One region of the Arthrobacter sp. NQ4 genome, then DNA from elsewhere that is predicted to be linked to it. Evidence: predicted binding sites of a transcription regulator. Region 1 holds the regulator's gene; each other region holds the start of a gene.
What was found. Region 1 encodes Rex, which represses fermentation and respiration genes when NADH is low (regulators of the CRP and FNR family bind a similar motif). Its sites were predicted from a motif close to CTTGTGAANNNNTTCACAAG; they were not measured.
Positions count from the first base shown of each region.

Region 2: the regulator Rex is predicted to act here: its motif matches at 1,773-1,792, upstream of benA (benzoate 1,2-dioxygenase large subunit).
Region 3: the regulator Rex is predicted to act here: its motif matches at 2,138-2,157, upstream of PUN51_RS06365 (glyceraldehyde-3-phosphate dehydrogenase).
Region 4: the regulator Rex is predicted to act here: its motif matches at 1,967-1,986, upstream of araB (ribulokinase).

Region 1 is NZ_JARETC010000001.1:774,571-778,758, reverse strand. It holds gene PUN51_RS03695 (3-deoxy-7-phosphoheptulonate synthase) at 1-135, shown strand, start outside; gene PUN51_RS03690 (helix-turn-helix domain-containing protein) at 290-502, shown strand; gene PUN51_RS03685 (30S ribosomal protein bS22) at 654-752, shown strand; gene PUN51_RS03680 (HAD family hydrolase) at 857-1,675, opposite strand; gene PUN51_RS03675 (glutaredoxin family protein) at 1,754-2,008, shown strand; gene PUN51_RS03670 (redox-sensing transcriptional repressor Rex) at 2,019-2,723, shown strand; gene PUN51_RS03665 (hypothetical protein) at 2,796-3,623, opposite strand; gene PUN51_RS03660 (YceI family protein) at 3,857-4,188, opposite strand, start outside.
Region 2 is NZ_JARETC010000004.1:22,494-26,681, forward strand. It holds gene PUN51_RS08660 (benzoate/H(+) symporter BenE family transporter) at 1-585, opposite strand, end outside; gene catA (catechol 1,2-dioxygenase) at 676-1,557, opposite strand; gene benA (benzoate 1,2-dioxygenase large subunit) at 1,887-3,272, shown strand; gene benB (benzoate 1,2-dioxygenase small subunit) at 3,308-3,844, shown strand; gene benC (benzoate 1,2-dioxygenase electron transfer component BenC) at 3,968-4,188, shown strand, end outside.
Region 3 is NZ_JARETC010000002.1:542,515-546,702, forward strand. It holds gene PUN51_RS06355 (HNH endonuclease family protein) at 1-31, opposite strand, end outside; gene PUN51_RS06360 (hypothetical protein) at 158-367, opposite strand; gene PUN51_RS06365 (glyceraldehyde-3-phosphate dehydrogenase) at 443-1,921, opposite strand; gene PUN51_RS06370 (TspO/MBR family protein) at 2,193-2,726, opposite strand; RNA gene rnpB (RNase P RNA component class A) at 2,771-3,158, opposite strand; gene PUN51_RS06380 (YaaA family protein) at 3,217-3,981, shown strand; gene PUN51_RS06385 (zinc ribbon domain-containing protein) at 4,009-4,188, opposite strand, start outside.
Region 4 is NZ_JARETC010000011.1:131,889-136,076, reverse strand. It holds gene mmsA (multiple monosaccharide ABC transporter ATP-binding protein) at 1-626, opposite strand, end outside; gene chvE (multiple monosaccharide ABC transporter substrate-binding protein) at 733-1,860, opposite strand; gene araB (ribulokinase) at 2,128-3,888, shown strand; gene PUN51_RS16985 (L-ribulose-5-phosphate 4-epimerase) at 3,885-4,188, shown strand, end outside.

The sequences.
Region 1 (4,188 bases):
GCGGAACACGCCGCGGGACGGGCGGAACTGGTCTACGGCCAGAGCGTTACCGACGCCTGCATGGACTGGGATGTTTCCGCGTCAGTCCTGGAGCAGCTGGCGGCGTCGGCACGGAAGCGCCGGGCCTCGAATTAGGGGGCGAAATAGGGGAAACGCTACTTTCACATCTGCCACATGAACATCTAGAGTATCTGTTTAGGTGGTTGGTGGATGGCTCAGCATCGGAACACCGCATTGGCACGTACCTGGGGTCACTGTTGTCCATCCGTCAGCAAAGGAAAATAGGGAAATGTCGGCAGAACAGAACTTCTCCAACGCGAAGTTCCTGACCGTGGCTGAAGTGGCCGAGGTCATGCGCGTCTCCAAAATGACTGTTTACCGCCTGGTTCACTCCGGCGAAATGCCCGCGGTGCGCTTCGGCCGCTCCTACCGTGTCCCCGAAAACGCCGTCGAACAGTACCTCAAAGGTGCTGTTGTGGACGGCCACACCGAGACCGCCTGAGGCGGCCTGTCCCGAGCCGCCCCCGATAAGCGGTACCCTGTTAAGGAACGTTTTACGTCATTGTAAGAATCTGTCAGTTGTTCAGTTCGTAGCTTTGTCCGCGGACATTCCCCATCAGGCAGGTACTGCATCTAGTTTGTAAGGAACTTTCGTGGGTTCAGTTATCAAGAAGCGTCGCAAGCGTATGGCCAAGAAGAAGCACCGCAAGTTGCTTCGCAAGACCCGTCACCAGCGCCGCAACAAGAAGTAGAGATACTTCGAACAGCGTGGAAATGCCCGTCGCCTTCCAAAGGCGGCGGGCATTTTTTTGTCTTCAGGGTTTAGACTGCAGGCTTTTGGCTGCGGCAGGGTGGTTTATGCCCGGGGACCGCGGATGCGGGCGAAGCCCTTCCAGAGGCCGTAGACAGCGCCGCCGAAGGTTGCTGCCTTAAGGCCCAGCGTGGCAGCGCGGCGGCCCGCGCGGAAGTCATAAACGGGCCAGTTCCGGTCCCGGGCGTGCCGGCGAAGCTTGGCGTCCGGGTTGATGGCCACGGGGTGTCCCACCAGTGACAGCAGCGGCACGTCGTTGTAGGAATCGCTGTACGCCCAGCAGCGTTTGAGGTCCAGGCCCTCCTGGTCCGCAATTCCCTGGACCGCTACGGCTTTGGCCGAGCCGTGCAGGATGTCCCCCACCAGGCGCCCGGTGTACATGCCGTCCGACACCTCACCTACTGTCCCGAGCGCTCCGGTCAGCCCCAGCCGGGTGGAGATGACTGTTGCCACTTCGATGGGGGTGGCCGTCACCAGCCAGACGCGGCGGCCCACCCGCAGGTGCTGTTCCGCCAACGCCTTGGCGCCGGGCCAGATCCGCGATGCGATCATCTCGTCGTAGACTTCTTCGCCGAGGGCCTTGATGTCGTCAACAGTGATGCCGGCGGCCAGCGTCAGGGCCGAATCACGGACCGCATGGACGTCGTCGATATTCTCACCGCGCGCCACGAACTTGAACTGCTTCCACGCGAATCCGGCCGCCTGGGCCAGGGTGAACGCGCCGCGCTGGTGCATCTTCCGCGCCACGTGGAAGAGGCTGGCCCCGCGCATCAAAGTATTGTCCACATCGAAAAACGCCGCTTCACCGGGCTGCGGCGCAGCAACCGGCCGGGTGACGACGGCGACGTATTTCTCCTCGGGCATGGACTTGAGTCTAGTCAATCCACCCGCTGGCCGCCGTCGGCGTCACCCGCACGGCGCGAACGGCGATACCGTTAAGCCATGGCTACCCCCCGCGTCGTCCTGGTCACCAAAGCTGACTGCCACCTTTGCGAGGAGGCGCGCGACGCCGTCGGCCGGGTCACTGCCTCGTTGGGCCTTACCTGGAGCGAAGAGCTGGTGGACAACCAGCCCGAACTGCGGGAGCGTTACGCCGAAGAGATCCCCGTGGTCCTGGTTGACGGGGTGCAGCGCGACTTCTGGAAGATCGACGAAGCCCGGCTGGAACGCGTCCTGCAGCGCGCCATGGCCAATTAGGGGGATGCGAGTGACGTCCCTGGATTCAACGTCCCAGCCCGTCCCGGGCATCCCGGATGCCGCGGGTGCACCGGCAAAACAAATTCCCCCTGCTGCCGTGGCCCGGTTGACCCTGTACCTCCGGGCCCTGAACACGCTGCTGGCCGAGGGTGTTGAGCGCGTCTCCTCTGACTCTTTGGCGGAAGCCTCCGGCGTCAGTTCCTCAACGCTGCGCAAGGACCTGTCCCACGTGGGGTCCTACGGCACCAGGGGAGTGGGGTACGAGGTCCAGTACCTCAGCCGCCACATTGCCGCGGCCCTGGGGCTCACGCATGACTGGAAAGTGGCCATCGTCGGAGCCGGAAACCTGGGCAAGGCGCTGGCACGCTACGGCGGCTTTGAATCGCGTGGCTTCGATGTGGTGGCCATCTTCGACGCGGACCAGATGGTGGTGGGCAACGAGGTGGGATGGCTGCGGGTCAGCGACGTGGCGGACCTTGAGACCGTCCTCCACCGCACCGGGGCCAACATGGTGGTGCTGGCGCTTCCTGCGGCGGTGGCACAGGGCATCTGCGACCGGGTAGTGGCGGCGGGCGTGCACAGCGTGCTCAGCTTCGCACCGGTGATGCTCCAGGTTCCGGAAGGGGTCAACCTCCGCAAGGTGGACATGGCCACGGAGCTGCAGATCCTGGCCTACCACGCCCAGCGGGCGCAGGCGCCGGGGCAGACAGCGTAGCGGCCACGGTTTAAAGGCGGCGGCCCGGGATGCTGGACATCCCGGGCCGCCGCTGCGTTCTGTGGTTGGTGGTCAGCGCCCGTAAGGGTTGCCGAAGCCACCGGAATACGGGTTGGCGAAGGGCTGCTGCTTCCGGAAGTAGGGGGCAGCGGCAGGGAGGTAGAGCAGGACGATGGCGGCGATCCCCAGGACGGTCCCGATCGTTGCAAAGGAGGGGATTCCGAACAGGCCGAAGACCGACAGTGCAGCAAAGACGGTTCCCAGGATGCGTGCCCAGTTCTTGCCCTTGCGGATGAAGAAGGCCACCAGCAGGTAGAGGGCGGCGCCGATGATGCCGAAGACCACCAGGGAACCGGCGATGAAGGGCTTGATGTCGTCGTAGGTGATGTCCGCCCCGCTGGCCCGGACCTGCTGTTCAAATTCCTGCCGGAACTGCGGGGCATCCAGCTGGGTGAGGTTGACGAGGATGGAGATGACATAGATCGCGGTGGCCGCGATCAGCAGCCAGAACGCGATGTTCACCAGCTGGGGGACGCCGTTGCTGCCGGCCGGCTGCGGCTGCTCCGAGGGGTACTGGCCGTAAGGGGACTGGCCACACGGCGACTGCCCGTACTGGGGTGCATTCTGGCCGTAGCCCGGGGCCTGCGGAGCGTTCTGCCCGTACGGGGAACCGTACTGCGGCGCGTTTTGCCCGTACTGCGGCGCTGCGGGCGGTTGGGAACCGTACTGGGGCTGGTTCTGCCCGTACTGGGGAGCGTTCTGGCCATACTGCGGCGCGTTCTGGCCGTAGCGGGGCTGCTGTGGTCCGGGCTGCTGGCTGCCGGACTGGCCGTTCCCTGGCTGGCCATTGCCGGAGTGGGGGTCTTGGGGCGCGGGAGGCGGGACGGGAGGAGTACTCATGGCGTTCCTTCTGCAGGTCGGGATCCAGGTAGGCTGCCGGGAATCGGTCCTCAGCCTTCCCCCCAGCGTGGCTTAAGTCCACCGTACCCCCGGCGGGTGGCGTTGTGGGTGATTCAGGCGGGATCCACGCCCGCGGCCGGCAGGTGAACCCGGGGGAAAGGCCCTTGGTTAAACACGGCACCCCGGTACCGGGCCGGGATGGCCTGGTACCGGGGTGCCGTGAACGGGGAAACTTATGCTGCGGGGGCGATGAAGGCCAGTTCCAGGTTGATGGCAACCTTGTCGCTGACCAGCACGCCGCCGGCCTCGAGGACGGCGTTCCAGGTCAGGCCGAAGTCCTTGCGGCTGATGGTGGTTTCGGCGGTGAGGCCGGCGCGGGTGTTGCCGAACGGATCGACGGCCACACCGTGGAGCTCGGTCTCGAGGGCCACGGGACGGGTGACGCCCTTGATGGTGAGGTCGCCCTGGAGTTCGTAGGCATCGCCCTTGGGGACGATCGAGTTGGAAACGAAGGAGATTTCCGGGAACTTCTCGACGTCGAAGAAGTCTTCGCCGCGGACGTGGC
Region 2 (4,188 bases), on a different contig from region 1:
GAACGCGGCCACCATCGGAGCAGCCACGGCCGGGTTGTCCTGGGTGGAGGCAACGATGTCTGTGCCGAACTTCAGGAACACCGCGGCCACCATGGCCATCACCAGCGGCATCGGCACCAGTGCCATGGCTTTACGCACCACCCCGGTGGCGCCCAGCGCGAGGATCAGCACGCCCGAGGTGAAGAAGGCCCCGACGACTTCAGGGAAGGCCAGGTGCTGAAGGGACGGTCCCAGGAGCACCGTGCCGGGGATGGACCAGGCGAAGCCCAGGGGCTGCCGATAAATGAGCGACATCAGCAGCGTGGCCGCCCCGCCGGAAAAGAGAATGCCAAAAACCCAGGACGACAGCTGGCCCTGGGTCAGGCCGCCGGCCGTCCCCACGGCCAGGGTGACGGCGATGGGTCCGGACGCCGCGAAGATGAGCCCGATGGCCCCGTTGGAGACATAGGACAGTCCCAGGTCGCGAAGAATCCGCCGGGGGCCCGCGGGCCGGATTCCCGGGCGTTCCAGCAGGGGTTCCGGCGCCGGCGCCGGCGGGGCTGACCCGACGGATGTGGCGGCCGGGTCGGGGCGGGGATGGCTCATCGGAACTCCTGGCTGGCGCGAAAAACCGGAAGCGCTCCGAAGCATCAGCTCCGGAGCGCCTCCGTGCGGGGGTGTCTCCCAGTTTGCGTGCTACTTCTTCTGGCCCTGCTTTGCCAGGACGTAGTCATAAACTACTTCCTCGCCCTTGCCGTCGGTACGGGGGCGGGGGTCCAGCATCAGTTCAGGCTTCACCGCCGAGGCGATGTCGTCCGCGTTGTGGGGGTCGCCGGGGAAGTACAGCTGCTGCGTGACCGGCTCGTAGCCCGGCGCGGACACCTTGATGTGGATGTGCGCGGGACGCCAGGCGTGCCAGCCCGCGGCGTTGATCAGCTGTCCGCAGGCGCCGTCCGTAGGGATCTGGTACGGCGCCGGACGCATGGTGTTGATCTCGAACCGGCCGTCGTCGGAGGCCTTGACGGTGGCCCGGAAGAGCCACTCGGGCATGCCCGGGGTGTACTGGGAGTAGAAGCCGGCGGCGTCCGCGTGCCAGATCTCCACCTGCGCACCCTGGATGGGGTTGCCGTCGGTGTCGGTGAACTGGCCGGTGAACCGCAGCGGGGTGCCCTCTTCGTCGTCGCGCATTTCCACGGTGGCGGGCGTCTGGAGTTCCGGGGAGCCGGGAACGTAGTAGGGACCCTCGATGGTGCCGACGGTGCCGGGACGGTCCTGGGAGTTCACGTCCTCAACGGTGTGTTCCAGCCAGACGTCGAGGAACAGCGGCCATTCACCGTCCGTGCCCACCTTGATCAGCCAGGCTTTGAGGGCGTTGTATTCCTCGTAGGTGACCTGGTGCTCGACGACGATGTCGTTGGCGGCCTTGATCAGTGCGCCGGCCAGCAGGCTCACCCGTTCCTTGGATACATCCACCCGGGAGAGCTTGCCTGACGCGGCGAACCGTTCGGTTGCCTTGGAGCCTGCTTCGACGGCGGTGCCTTCGTTTTCCGTGCGGCTGTCCGTTGGGGTTTGGGTCATGACGATGTCCACCTTCTTCATTGAATGGGACAGGAAGGGCTCCTGCTCCCCACGCGGCCTGCGGGGCGGGCAGTTCCACCTGCCCTGCTCGGCACCGCGTGATCTTGGTCTCAAGCGTAGGCCCGGAGATAAGGACGCTACAAATATCAACTAGGCGTCTTTTGAGTCATTATCGGTACATAAAGACACCCTTGGTGGAACCTAGGTATTTGCCTGATGTGAGGCCAATCACGAGCGGCAAGAATTGCTGGACAACGTCCGCCGCCGAAGCCTCTTCCCGAGTGGACCTCCGCCCATCCGTCCAGCAATCTCCAATGAAGGAGCACGCCATGACCGAGAACCTGATCCATGCCCGCGAGGTCCTTGCCGACGCCGTGATCGACGACCGAGAGAACGGCGTCATCCGGGCCAAGCGCGAGATCTTCACCGACCAGGAGATCTTCGAACTCGAGATGAAGCACATCTTCGAAGGCAACTGGGTCTACCTCGCCCACGAGTCGCAGATCACCAACGTGGGCGACTACTTCACCACCTACATCGGCCGCACCCCCGTGATGATCACCCGGGACAAGGACGGGCAGCTGAACTGCCTGGTCAACGCCTGTTCGCACCGCGGCGCCATGCTGTGCCGCCGCAAGACGGACAACCGCACCACCTTCACCTGCCCGTTCCACGGCTGGACCTTCAAAAACTCCGGCGAGCTGCTGAAGGTCAAGGACTCCCGGAACGCCGGCTACCCCGAGACCTTCAACAAGGAAGGCTCGCACGACCTCACCAAGGTGGCCCGCTTCGAGTCCTACCGCGGCTTCCTGTTCGGCTCGCTGAAGGCCGACGTGCTCCCGCTCGAGGAACACCTCGGGGACGCCACCAAGGTCATCGACTCCATCGTTGACCAGTCACCCGAAGGCCTGGAAGTGCTGCGCGGCTCCTCCACCTACACCTATGACGGCAACTGGAAGGTCCAGGCCGAGAACGGCGCCGACGGCTACCACGTCACGGCCGTGCACTGGAACTACGCGGCCACCACCGCCCGCCGCAGCGCCGGAGACTCCGCCAACAAGACCAAGGCCATGGACGCCGGCAAGTGGGGCAAGGTCAAGGGCGGCTTCTACTCCTACGACCACGGCCACCTGCTGCTGTGGCAGGAATGGACCAACCCGCAGGACCGTCCGCTCTGGGACCGCCGCGACGAGCTCGTGGCCAAGTACGGCGAGGAGATGGCCAACTTCATGATCAACATCTCCCGCAACCTCTGCCTGTACCCGAACGTCTACATCATGGACCAGTTCTCCTCGCAGATCCGCCACTTCCGGCCGATCTCCGCGGACCAGACCGAGGTGACCATCTACTGCATCGCCCCCAAGGGCGAGTCCCAGGAGAACCGTTCAAAGCGCATCCGCCAGTACGAGGACTTCTTCAACGCCACGGGCATGGCCACCCCGGACGACCTGGAGGAATTCCGCTCCTGCAACAAGACCTACTGGGCCACCAGCGCACCGTGGAACGACATGACCCGCGGCTCCACCCACGAGATCGCCGGACCGGATGAGCAGGCGCAGGCCCTGGGCATGAACCGGGTGATCGCCTCCGGCGTGCGCACCGAAGATGAGGGGCTCTACCCCATCCAGCACGGGTACTGGAAGGAAGTCATGGACCGGGCGCTGGCGGAGGAAGAGGAGCGTTCCGCCCTGGAATCCGTTCCCGTCACCGCCTGAGAGAGCCCGCCGGAACCACAGAGAGCGCTGAACCCATGACCAACCTGACCCACACCGCCCCGGTCCTGAAGACCGCGGAGGAAATCGCAACCCTCGAAACCGTCCGGGCGTTCCTCTACCGGGAAGCCCGCCTGCTGGATGACCGCCAGTTCGACGAATGGCTGGAGTGCTACCACCCGGACTCCGAATTCTGGATGCCGGCCTGGGACGTGGACGACCAGCTGACGCAGGACCCCCAGAACGAGATCTCCCTGATCTACTACGACAACCGCGGCGGCATCGAGGACCGGGTATTCCGGATCAAGACCGACAGGTCATCGGCCACCTCCCTCCCGGAGCCGCGCACCGGCCACAACATCACGGACGTGGAGGTTTTGGCGAACGACGGCGGCAAGGTGGAGGTGCGCTTCAACTGGTTCACCCTGTACTTCCGCTACAACACGACGGACACGTACTTCGGCACCAGCTACTACACGGTGGACCTTTCCGGCCCGCAGCCGGTGATCCTGAAGAAGAAAGTGGTCCTGAAGAACGACTACATCCACCACGTGGTGGACGTCTACATGATCTGACCTGCCCCAAGCCGGCGCCCGGTACATCCGGGCGCCGCACGGGAGGTCCCATTCCGTGCCCGCCGGGCACGCCCCAACTTTTCCCCGGACGCGACGACGCGCCCGCCCAGTCAGGAGGACCCCATGGGCCACAAAGTAGCCCTCAGCTTCGAAGACGGCGTCACCAAAGTCATCAAGGTCGGCGACTATGAGACCGTCATGGACGCGGCCTACAAGGCGCGGATCAACATTCCGTCGGACTGCCGCGACGGCGCGTGCGGCACCTGCAAGGCGTTCTGCGATTCCGGCTCCTTCGACCCGGGCGACTTCATCGACGACGCCATGACCGAAGAGGAGCTCGAAAA
Region 3 (4,188 bases), on a different contig from region 1:
CGCGGCGGTAGGCGGACCAGCTGACGGTCACGGGGTTGACGCCGGGAGGGGAAAGTCGGGCACCCCAAGAGCCTAGGACAATGGGGCCGGCCGTCCGCTGATATCCACACTGTTGAGGACGAGTGATGGGTCACAGCGCCCGGTGGTGGCCGCCGGGTTATTGTTCCCTGGTGACCCTACGCAGGTCTTCTTCCGCGATGGACAGCAGGTCCTCGAGCTGGCGCACCCGCTCGTCGGTGACGTCGCCGGTCCTCTGGGCGGCACGGGCGCGTTCCAGGAGCCGCACGGCTTCCTTATGGTTGGCTTTGGCCACGTCCAGTGCGTGCTCGAGGGTGGTTTCGTGCTGAAGTGTCGATTCGTTGTCCATGCCACCAGTGTGGTCCCGTTTCCCGGCTGATTCCAGAGAATCAGCCGGGAATTCGCAGGACGCGGGCGAAGGTGGCTAGACGGCGATCGCGGCCAGGGCGGCAGCGCTTTCCTTGGCAGGGAAGGACGGCGGGTTCACGCCTGCCATCTCTTCCATGACGCGGACCACCTGGCAGCTGTAACCGAACTCGTTGTCGTACCAGACGTAGAGGACCAGGTTCTTGTCCGTGGACACGGTCGCCAGGCCGTCCACGATCCCGGCGCGGCGGGATCCGACGAAGTCGGTGGAGACAACCTCGGGCGAGTCGATGTAGTCGATCTGCTTGCGCAGGTCCGAGTGGAGCGACATTTCACGCAGGTAGTTGTTGACCTCGTCCTTGGTGGTGCCGTTTTCAAGGGTGAGGTTCAGGATGGCCAGCGAAACGTCCGGGGTGGGGACCCGGATGGAGCTGCCGGTGAGCTTGCCCAGGAGTTCGGGCAGGGCCTTCGCCACTGCCTTGGCCGCACCGGTTTCGGTGATGACCATGTTCAGCGCAGCGGAACGGCCGCGGCGGTCGCCCTTGTGGAAGTTGTCGATCAGGTTCTGGTCGTTGGTGAAGGAGTGGACGGTTTCCACGTGGCCGTGGACCACGCCGAACTTGTCGTTGATGGCCTTCAGGACCGGGGTGATGGCGTTGGTGGTGCAGGACGCCGCGGAAACGATCTTGTCCGAGTCGGTGATGTCCCGGTGGTTGATGCCGTGGACGATGTTCTTCAGTTCACCCTTGCCCGGCGCGGTCAGCAGGACCCGCGCGACGCCCTTGCTCTGCAGGTGCTGGGACAGGCCTTCGGCGTCGCGCCAGCGGCCGGTGTTGTCCACCACCAGGGCGTTGTTGATGCCGTAGGCGGTGTAGTCGATGGTGGCGGGGTCGTTCGAGTAGATGACCTGGATCTGGACACCGTTGGCAGTGATGGTGTTGGCCGCCTCGTCGATCCGGATGGTGCCTTCGAAGGACCCGTGGACGGAGTCGCGGCGCAGCAGGCTGGCCCGCTTGGAGAGGTCGTTGTCGGATCCGCGGCGCACCACAATGGCGCGCAGGCGCAGTCCGTGGCCACCGCCGGCCTTTTCGATGAGGAGGCGGGCCAGGAGGCGGCCGATGCGGCCAAAGCCATAGAGCACGACGTCGGTGCTGGTGCGGTCATCGCCGCCCCGCTTGCCCACGATTTCGGCGAGCTCTTCGCGGAGGAATTCCTCCAGCGTGGCGCCGTTGCCTTCTTCCTTGAACTTCTGGTTCAGGCGGGCGATGTCGATCGCGGCGGCACCCAGTTCGAGTCCGGCCAGCGTGTTCAGCAGGGGCGCCGTGTCCTCCAGGAGCAGTTCGTCCTTGCTCATCCGGCGCGCGAAGCGGTGCGCCTTGAGGATGTTCATGGTGGACTTGTTGATCAGGCTCCGGCCGTGGATGCTGGTCACCACGTTGTTTTCGCGGTACAGCCTGCCGATCACCGGGATCATGGCCTCGGCGAGGGCCTCCCGGCCCATCCACGTATCAAGACAAGAATCAGACGTCTGGCTCACAGAAATACCTTCCTCGGTTCAGCCGTGTACGTCGTCGTACACAGATGTAGGCCACCTGATGATGTCCAGGGGCACCGGCGCCCGCAGGGGATGGTCCCCAGGCGCCTGGATCGCGTGCAAAGAAAAACCGCCGGTTGCGGACGCAACTTTCGGCGGTAGAACTCCTGCGTCCGGAATCCATTCTAATTTGGCACGGTCCACGGAACACGCTCGGGATGCGTGAAATCACTCACACGCCCGGGGCGGACCGCACAACGCAGACTGCCGGCCTTCAGTTGTGGATGGCAGAGTACAGGTTCAGGCTGGCGGAGAACACGAGCCAGGAAAAGTACGGCAGCACCAGGTACCCGGCGGTGGCGTCCACCGGTCCGAAGCGCAGGATCAGGAACGCCAGGGTTGCGGTCAGCGCGCAGATGACAGCAAAGGCTGCCCACAGGGCCACCACTCCAAGCATGGGATACATCGCGAAGAACGTCACCGGCCACGCAGTGTTGAGCAGCAGTTGCCCCACATAGCCGGCAAGGGTGCCCCCGGACAGGCGCCCTTTGCGCCAGACCAGCCAGGCCGCTGCCGCCACGCCGGCATAGAGCACCATCCAGGTGGTGCGGAACATCCACGACGGCGGCATCCACGGAGCTTTCAGCGAGCCCGCGTACCAGCCGTTGGAGTTAAGGATGATGGGAACTGAGGCGAGTACCCAGGCCAGCGCGGAAAGGGCCAGGAAACCGGCGAGGGCAACACCCTGTGAACGGACGCCGGGAATGCCCGCTGCGGGTGCGGGACGGGTTTCAGGAATTACGGGCACGGTTCAGGATCCCCGACGCATAGCCCGTGGTCAAACGCGGTTTAAGGATGGGACAGCCGATACGCCGGGTTCTGTTCTCCCCTGCCGTTACCGGAAAGGGAGCGACGGCCATCCATCTACGAGTACCGTTGCCGGCACCCTCCAGCGGCCTACCCGGACACTCGGGCGGGCAGCCCTCGAACGTGTCCTGTCTGGCCTTGCTCCGGGTGGGGTTTACCTAGCCTTCCCGGTCACCCGGGAAGCTGGTGGTCTCTTACACCACCGTTTCACCCTTACCTGCCCTCCCCGGCCGGAGCCGGAAATGCAGGCGGTCTGTTTTCTGTGGCACTGGCCTGCGGGTTACCCCGAGTGGGCGTTACCCACCACCCTGCCCTGCGGAGCCCGGACGTTCCTCGAGCCACTTGCGTGGCGCGCGGCCGTCTGGCTGTCCCATCCGGGTCCCAGTCTACCGGCGCCGCCGGCCGCCTTTTGCCGCCGGTAGGATCGGACGGTGCTGATTCTGCTTCCCCCTTCCGAAGGCAAGACACCCGCGCTCCGCGGCCCCGCCGTCGACTGGACCGCCCTGGGCTTCCCGGAGCTCAACCCGTACCGCGCCAAGGTCCTTGAGGCGCTGGGAACAGTCAGCGCCCATCAGGATGCCCTCGCCCTGCTGGGCGTCGGAGCATCCCTGCGGGACGACGTCGAACGCAATACGCGACTGCATGCCGAACCGGCGGCGCCGGCGCACAGCATTTATTCGGGCGTCCTGTATGACGCCCTGGGCTACCGGACGCTGACGCCGGTTCAGCGCCGGAAGGCCGATGAGTCCGTCCTGGTGATCTCGGCGCTGTGGGGGGCCCTGCGCTTTGGCGACAGCGTTCCTGCCTACCGGTTGTCCATGGGCACGTCCTTGCCCGACGTCGGCCGGCTGGCTCCCTTCTGGAAGGCGCAGCTTGCCGACACCCTGGGCGCAGCAGCCCAGGGACACCTTGTGGTGGACTGCCGGTCCAGCACGTACGCAGCGGCGTGGGCGCCCCCGGCGGAACAGACCGTCTCCGTGAATGTCTTCACCGAGAGTGCAGGAGTCCGCAAGGTAGTGAGCCACTTCGCCAAGCACACGCGCGGCGAACTGGCGCGGCACCTGCTGGTGCGCCGCGGCAAAGCCCCGGCCACGCCGTCGGACCTCCTGAGAGCTGCCCGCGAACAGTGGGACGCCGAACTGGTGCCCGGGACCGCACGCAAGCCGCACGCCCTGAACATCATCCTGCCGGGCTGACCGCCCGGCAGGGTGCCTGTGGGCTGCTTAGGACCACTCGTCCGAACGGACCAGGATGGCGCCGGAGTCCGGGCAGAAAACGATGTCGTCGGCAGCAGCTGCCTTGATCTCGGCGAGGTCGCCGGGGCTGAGCTTCATGCCCGAGGCTTCCGACGTTCCGTGGAAGAGCCTGGCCGCACCCACTCCCCGCTTGGCCAGCGTCTTCTC
Region 4 (4,188 bases), on a different contig from region 1:
ACCTTACGGATCTCATTGAGTTTGTGGCTGATGATGATGCTGGTGACGCCCTGGCCCTTCAGGTGGAGGATCAGGTCCAGCAAATGGCCGGAATCCTCGTCATTGAGGGCGGCCGTGGGCTCGTCCAGGATCAGCAGCTTCACTTCCTTGGACAATGCCTTGGCGATTTCCACCAGCTGCTGCTTACCGACACTGATGTGCTGCACGGGGGTGACAGGATTCTCGTCCAGGCCAACGCGGGCCAGCAGCTTGGCTGCCTCGAGGTTGGTCTTGCGCCAGTCCACCCATCCATTGGTGGCCTGTTCATTGCCCAGGTAGATGTTCTCGGCGATGGAGAGGAACGGGCTCAGGGCCAGTTCCTGGTGGATGATGACAATCCCGCGCTTCTCGCTGTCCGAGATGCTGGAGAAGTTGCAGGGTTCGTTCTCGAACAGGATCTCCCCGTCGAAAGTGTTGCGTGCATAGACGCCGGACAACACTTTCATGAGCGTTGATTTGCCGGCCCCGTTTTCACCGCAGATGGCGTGGACCTCGCCACGGTTCACATCCAGGGTGACGTCCTGCAGCGCTTTCACGCCCGGGAACGTCTTGGTGATTCCTCGCATTTGAAGAATGGGTGTGTTCATCGTCAATTCCCACTGACTGGTCGAAGCTGGGCCTTCCTGCTGCTGCAGGAGGCTGCGGGCGGGGCTGTGGCCGGATGGAGGTCCGGCCACAGCCCCCGGACGCTGACTACTTGACGTCGGAGTCCTTGTAGTAACCCGAGTCGATCAGTTCCTTCTTGTAGTTGTCCTTGGTGATAATGACGGACTTCAGCAGGAAGGCCGGGACAACCTTGACCTTGTTGTTGTAGGTCTTGGTGTCGTTGGTTTCCGGTTCCTGGCCCTTGAGGACAGCATCAACCATCTTGACGGCCTGCGCGCCGAGCTGGCGGGTGTCCTTGAAGATGGTGGAGTACTGCTCGCCGGCGACGATGGACTTCACGGAACCCTTTTCGGCGTCCTGGCCGGTTACTACGGGCAGGCTTCCCTTGGCGTAGCCGCCGGTGCTGGTGAGGGCCGAGATGATGCCGATGGACAGGCCGTCATACGGGGACAGGACGCCGTTCAGCTTGGTGCCGGAGCTGTACGCGGAGGTGATGATGTCCTCCATGCGCTTCTGGGCCACGGGTGCCTGCCAGCGGAGGATCGCTGCCTGCTCAAACTTGGTCTGTCCGCTGGGGACCTTCAGGGTGCCGGCATCCATGTACGGCTTGAGGGTGTCCATGGCGCCGGTCCAGAAGAAGTTGGCGTTGTTGTCGTCGGGGCTGCCCGCGAAAAGCTCGATGTTGAAGGGGCCCTTGCCGTCCACCTTCTTGCCGCTGGCATCAACGAGGCCCAGCCCGGTCAGCAGCGAGGTGGCCTGCTGGACACCAACGGTGTAGTTGTCGAACGTGGTGTAGTAGTCGACGTTGGGCGTGCCGTTGATGAGGCGGTCGTACGCGATGACCTTGACGTTCTGCTCCTTGGCCTTGGCCAGGACGTCAGTCAGGGTGGTGCCGTCAATGGCGGCGATGATCAGGGCCTTGGCGCCCTTGGTCAGCATGTTCTCGATCTGCGACACCTGCGTGGGGATATCGTCATTGGCGAACTGCAGGTCCGTCTTGTAGCCGAGGTCCTTCAGGGACTTCTCCACGTTGGCGCCGTCAGCGATCCACCGTTCGGATGTCTGCGTGGGCATTGAAATGCCTACCAGTGAATCACTGGGCTTGGCGGCACCGCTGGATTCGCTGGCCCCGCCGCGGGAGCCGCAACCTGTGGCGCCCACCGTCAGGGCGAGGACAAGGGCCACCGCGCCCATCAGTTTTTTGATTCTCACCATTTTCTCCTTCCGCGGCAGCACTGCCGCGAAGTGTTGGTGGACCAGGCAGCACCAGTGCTCCCTGGTCCTGGCCACATTGTTGATGTGTCGGTTCAATATAGACCGGTTTGTGAACGCTAACAAGAGTGCCCGGCAGGAATTTCGGAAACTTTTCGGCTTCATTGACTTCTTCTTTGTTAGCGTTCACACTTGCTGCAGCACGTAGCTACACCCTGACCCCTACAAACCCGGTAATGAGGCCTAAGCCTCCCGGACGGAGGCAACCCCATGCCAGATGCGCTGTTCACTCCCGGCTCCGAGTCCCACCATGACCATTGCGTCATCGGGGTGGATTACGGAACCCTTTCAGGCCGTGCCGTGGTGGTGCGTGTCCGCGACGGCAAGGAACTGGGCAGCGCCGTCCATGAGTACCCCCACGCGGTGGTTACCGACGTCCTGCCCCGGGACACCGCGGGCGACGACGGCGCCCGCCTTCCCGGGGAATGGGCACTTCAGGTGCCCAACGACTACCGGGACGTCCTGCGGACCGCCGTCCCCGCCGCGGTGGCGAACGCCGGGATCGACCCCGCCGCCGTCGTCGGCATTGCCACGGATTTCACTGCCTGCACCATGGTTCCGGTCAAGTCGGACGGCACGCCCCTCAACGAACTGCCCGGCTTCGCCAACCGCCCGCACGCCTATGTAAAGCTCTGGCGCCACCATGCTGCGCAGGGCCAGGCCGACCGGATCAACCGGCTTGCCGCTGAACGGGGGGAGGACTGGCTTCCCCGCTACGGGGGCCTGATCTCCTCCGAATGGGAATTCGCCAAGGGGCTGCAGCTGCTGGAGGAGGACCCGGAGGCCTACGCCGCGATGGACCACTGGGTGGAGGCTGCGGACTGGATCGTCTGGCAGCTCTGCGGCCGGTATGTCCGCAACGCCTGCACTGCCGGCTACAAGGGCATCTACCAGGATGGCCGGTATCCGTCCGAAGAGTTCCTGGCCGCCCTGAACCCGGACTTCAAAGACTTTGTCAGCTCCAAGCTGGAGCACACCATCGGCCAGCTGGGGGACGCCGCCGGCACCCTGACGGCGGAGGCAGCCGCCTGGACCGGGCTGCCGGAGGGCATCGCGGTGGCCGTGGGAAACGTTGACGCCCATGTCACGGCCCCGGCCGCGAAGGCTGTGGAATCCGGCCAGCTGGTGGCGATCATGGGCACCTCCACCTGCCACGTCATGAACGGCAGTGAGCTGCGCGAGGTGCCGGGAATGTGCGGTGCCGTGGATGGCGGAATCGTGCCGGGCCTGTGGGGCTACGAGGCCGGACAGTCAGGCGTGGGAGACATCTTCGGCTGGTTCACCAAGTACGGCGTCCCGCCCGAATACCACCAGGCTGCCGAGGGCGCCGGACTGGGGATCCACGAGTACCTCACCGAACTGGCATCCCGGCAGGCCATCGGAGAGCACGGCCTGATCGCGCTCGACTGGCATTCCGGCAACCGTTCGGTCCTGGTGGACCACGAGCTTTCGGGCATTGTGGTGGGCCAGACCCTGGCCACCAGGCCCGAGGACACCTACCGCGCGCTGCTGGAAGCCACCGCCTTTGGAACCCGCACCATCGTGGACGCCTTCCGCGACGCCGGGGTTCCGGTCAAGGAATTCATCGTGGCCGGCGGCCTGCTCAAGAACAAACTCCTGATGCAGATCTACGCAGACGCCACCGGCCTGCAGCTGTCCACCATCGGCTCGGAACAAGGTCCGGCCCTGGGATCGGCCATCCACGCCGCTGTCGCAGCGGGCGAATACGCGGACATCCGTGCGGCCGCCGCGGCCATGGGCGCCGAGCCCGGGGAGGTCTACACCCCAAATCCCGAAAACGCGGCCGCCTACGAAGAACTGTTCCAGGAATACAAGGCCCTCCACGACTACTTCGGCAGGGGCGGCAACGACGTCATGCACCGGCTCAAGGCCATCCAGCGCAGAGTTGCCCGCACGGGTCCGTCAGGCGCAGGCTCCGTGTCCGAATCACCCGTGGAGGTGTCCGCATGAGCGCCGCAGCAGGCGCCGGAACCGGCCTCCTGGAAACCATCGCCCGTGTCCGGGCGGAGGTGTGCGCCCTGCACGCCGAGCTGACCCGGTATGGCCTGGTGGTGTGGACCGCGGGCAACGTCTCCGCCCGCGTGCCCGGCACCGACCTCATGGTCATCAAGCCCTCCGGTGTCTCGTACCAGGACCTGACCCCGGAGCAGATGATCGTGACCGACCTGTACGGCACCCCGGTCAGGGGCACCAACCTTGGTGGGGGCGGCACGGTGGACTGGGGCAACCCGCCGCTGTCGCCGTCGTCGG